DNA from 2 places in the Rheinheimera sp. KL1 genome. Region 2 is predicted to be linked to the other one. Evidence: riboswitches for the same ligand, from Rfam matches in the RefSeq annotation. Region 2 holds a riboswitch; the other holds the start of a gene.

Region 1 (2,194 bases), on a different contig from region 2:
GGCTGATTTATTTTTATTTGAGGATATTAAGCAATTTAATAAGCGTCTGGCTCAAGTGGCTCCTACTCTGGCTGAGAGTTTGGAAAAGGCCTTAACCCCTAATCTGCAACTTAAAGTCTATCGTTTGTTGCTCAAGGAGCAGGTCAGTTTAGGCGATGTGGTGACCATAGCCACAGCTTTGGTGGATAGTGCTGAAGTGACCAAAGATCCGATCTTACTGACCAGTGATGTGCGCTGTGCGCTGCAACGAGTGCTGGTAAAACAAGTGTTGGGAGAGAGGGAAGAGCTGGCGGCTTATAGTCTGGATGAAAAGCTGGAGCAAACCTTACAAAGTGCGTTAAATCAGGCGATGCAGGCAGGTAAGGTGGCGCTGGATAGTTTCCCTGTGGCGCCTAATTTACTCAGCCAATTTCAGCGTGCTATGCCGCAGGTGAAAGAGCAAATGCAGCAACAGGGTTATCAGCCAGTGTTGGTAGTTTTACCACAATTGCGGCCTTTACTGGCGCGTTATGCCCGTACTTTTACCCAAGGCTCGCTGGTAGTGTTGTCTTATAACGAAATTCCAGAGCAAATTCGGGTCAATGTGTTAGGTACTTTGGGATAAAAGGAGACCAAATAACAACAAAAAAGGATCTGGTGTTGATCCGTTCGTCGCTTGAAATCGGGATCTGAACGCAATTCAGCCTGAATTCAGACTAAGGTCTGATTTTGTCACCAAAAGGTCATGTACTATAGTTAGAATTCGTATGTTATTGAACTGTAAATATTTTTTTGACATGCTTTTACAATAAAACCAGATGCAGCTTTATGGCTATTTTTTGACTAAATGATTGAACGCCATAAAATAAAGCTTGCAGCCAGTTTTTTTTTGTTTATTGTAGAGTATTAAGTGAGAGTTCATTTTTGTTCAGAACCTCATTTTTCTAACAAGCTTAGAAATTAAAAGGCAAACTGGCCTAAAGGTCAGGACGCAAAGCCTCCGGTCTAAGGATCCAAAAGGATCTACGATAGCGGGGTTGCATTAGCAAGCGGTCACCCAAAAGGTGAACCTGTAGGTTGATCAATACTGGTCGAGCCTCGGTTTTGCCTGTTCAGGTGGATACACCACAGATCCGTCCAGGATTTGGCTGTATGCCTGTCTGCTTTTTTTGCCTTTTAATACTGTTTGTGGTTGACGTTTTTGTCGATTGCGGTTGGGCGGTTTAAAAGGATGAACCTGTGATTATTTCTTTGTTAGGTCTTTGGCTAACATCGGCTGTAGCTACTGCTCCGCAGTACACGCCCGCTATGGATCAATCAGAGTGGCGTATCAGCGGAGATCAGTTTCAGTGCCGGATGGAGCAAGATCTGGGCGCTATGGGTACTCTGGCTTTTAGTAAAGAGCCTGCCCGTGCTATTGAAATGCAACTGACTATGCATGCCGCGCATCTCGAGTTACAGGATGTGCAGGGCCATGTAGTCACTGCTGGCTGGCAACCTGAGCAGGTTGCGCCTGCGGTACAATTTTCCCCCACTTTTATTAATGCCAAAGTAGCCCGTTTTATTGAGCAGGTGCCTGTTGTGATGCAGCAGTTACAGCAGGGGTATTGGCTACAACTGATGCTGGATCTGCCAGGTCAGGAAATCACCCTGACAGTGCCTAATATCAAATCCACTTCAGCCCTCGCAAAATTCCAAAGCTGTATTGACGCTTTATTACCTTTGTCCTGGGCTCAGGCCCGCGAATTCCAACTATTTTTTCCGCTGAATGAACGCCAGCCTTCGGCTGATGACGCGGCTTACCTGAAAACCCTGGCACTTTATATTCAGCAAGACAAAGCAGTAAAAAAAGTACTGATAGACGGATATACCGACGATATGGGAAGCAGCATCGCCAACAGAGTGATGTCTGAAGAACGCGCCGACGAAGTCGCGTCACATTTAATTGAATTTGGTGTCAGCAAAAACAAACTGGAAATCCGTGCCCACGGCAACAGATATCCCGCGGCTGCTGGTAACAAAACACAATCGCACAACAGGAGAGTACTGGTCCGTTTGATCCGTACTCAAAGCTGAAAGACAAGAGTGAACCCATGAACATGAAACATTTACTTTGGATTGAACAATGCCGGCCGGGACAGGACCTGATGCTTTGTGTCAAAGCTGAAGGTTTTCAGTTAAATCACGCCGCAGATCTGAGTGCCGTGCTGAACTC
Region 2 (2,194 bases):
TTTATGAATAAACCCCTGCTCAGTCAGAAAGTCCAATGCCCGATAAATAGTGGCTGGTTTAGCCGCTGGTTCACTGGCTTTTAACTGTTCCAGTAATTCATATGCACCAATACCACCGTGAGTATCCGCCAATAAGCGGAATACTTTTTCTCGTATGGTAGTAAAACGCGCGCCATTCACATCACAAATATGGCGTGCTCTGGTGACCAAAGATTCAATCGACATAACTCAGCCCACTCTCGTAGCAATAGCGGCAGTTTATCACAGAAGTTTGTTCACTCCAGCTTTTGAGTTGGGATTTCCTGATACAAAACAGAAGTTAAGTCATATATGTACCAGAGCCTCTTTTTTATTCTTTGTCTCTTCGTTTTATCAAGGGCGTCGGAGAGTCTCACTTCGTAGCTAGCTGTTTTTAGAGGAGCGCAAGGCAATAAGCGCATAGATTTATAAAGACGTTATCTGCGGCTGACCTATTCTTTGTGCCTTTAAAAGGTTGAAAAGTAATCTAACAGTGATTTTTTGTATTAATTTGTTTGTTTAAGTGTAAAAGTTTGTATATATTGTCGCCGTTTTCTTAGGCTGTATGGTCTGTTGTATCAGTCTAAGTGAAAACACAAATGGCAAACTGTTCCGAAAGGTCAGGACGCAAAGCCGCTGGTCTACTTACTTCTTTGATGAAGTATATGATGGCAGTGGTTGCATGTACTCACTCAGCTTCCTCTGATTTAAAGTATCTGGTCCTCCTTCTTTATAGTTATAAGTTTCTTTGCAGAATCTTTGCCCTTCTTGCCAACAGCCCTAAGTTGTTGTGGTTATTTTATAGCCTTTGAGTGCAGTCCTCAGTTGTACTCAGGTTTTTTGTTTGTATGGAGTTTTTCAATGTTGAAAAGGAAGTTAGCCCTCGGCGTGATCTGTGGTTTCACTTTTTCTGGACTGGTTGCATGTGGTGGCGGTGGAGGCTCGTCTGAACCTGCATCACAGGGTAATTCAACTACTCCGGCCCCAGCTCCAGTTCCTACACCCGAGCCTTCGGCTGCCAATACAGTCAAGTTTTCCGCAGGCACTTATGTGCGTGAGAATCAGGGCACTATTTCCGAAGCTGTTGTTGTCGACGATACTATGTATTACGTCAGCTTTGAGACTGACGGCACCATGTGGTCTCGTGTCGACAAAGTGAAAGACTATGTTGTCGCTGATAAGATTGTTGATGCTCCGGCTGTCTATCAACTCGCGGATCAAACTATGGTTAATTCAGGACAGTTTGATGCAACGCTTACTATCAATAGCGATAAAGTGATTAGCTCAATGACAGGTTTGGCTTTGTCTATGGGTAACAGTTTCTTTCTCAATGGCAATAGATTTAACCCAGTTGAAAATACTACAGATCTTAGCAAGTTGAATGGTCAATGGATTAGCTCCGATTTTCGAAGTGTCCAAATTGACGGCAACACCACACTCAGTGCTGTTGATGCAAACAACTGTCAAATCAGTGGCATTTTAAGTGCGAAGTCCAATGGTGTGTTTGCAGCAACCTTAACTTATAGCAGCTGCGACAAAGCGGGCAGCTACGAAGGTGTCTTATGGTCATACAACTTTAATGATGTGACTTACCTGAAGTGGTTTGGTTTAGACAACGGTAACAAGGCTGTAAGCGCTTCGTTAGATACTGTTGCATCTGAGCAGGAACAACTGGCTTTGTCCGGTAAGTTAAATACGGCCTTTTATGCCAACACTACGGGCAAAATCTTATTTACCAAAAGCAACAAAGTCTATTATTCAGGCGGTAACAATGGTGGAAAATACTTTTTTGAGTATCAGACACCTGTCGATGTCACTACCTTGAACGCGGCAGGTCAAGGTATTACCTGGCCAGTCAAAACTGCTGTGAAGGCTTCATTAAAACTGATGGTGCCGAAATTGACGGGCCAGGCTGTGGAAGGTGAGATCACGTACGACACGGACATGTCTGAATCTTTTTTCAATCTGCAACCTGTGCCAAAGCAATCTTTATTAAGCTCAGTGACGGGGAATTGGGGTGAGTTGAGTATCGCTGATAATGGTAGTTTAAGTGGTAAGTTATTGGATTGTACTGTAGTGAGCGGTACTGTATCCGGCTACGAAAACTCTATCGCTGACATTGCACTAGAGTTAACCTCTTGTGATGGGGCTGGTTCATATTCAGGTGTCGTTACCG

The links. Region 2 has a riboswitch for cyclic di-GMP ahead of WH43_RS06970 (hypothetical protein). Riboswitches for the same ligand answer to the same signal wherever they lie in the genome.
Region 1: it holds a riboswitch for cyclic di-GMP, as region 2 does, so the genes downstream of both, WH43_RS01355 (OmpA family protein) here and WH43_RS06970 (hypothetical protein) in region 2, are expected to answer to the same signal.

What each region holds. Positions count from the first base shown of each region.
Region 1 covers NZ_LAMX01000004.1:28,996-31,189, reverse strand. The annotation lists gene flhA (flagellar biosynthesis protein FlhA) at 1-604, shown strand, start outside; cyclic di-GMP riboswitch class I at 936-1,024, shown strand; gene WH43_RS01355 (OmpA family protein) at 1,219-2,055, shown strand; gene WH43_RS01350 (sigma-54-dependent transcriptional regulator) at 2,073-2,194, shown strand, end outside.
Region 2 covers NZ_LAMX01000013.1:139,176-141,369, forward strand. The annotation lists gene WH43_RS06965 (transcriptional repressor) at 1-225, opposite strand, end outside; cyclic di-GMP riboswitch class I at 610-704, shown strand; gene WH43_RS06970 (hypothetical protein) at 880-2,194, shown strand, end outside.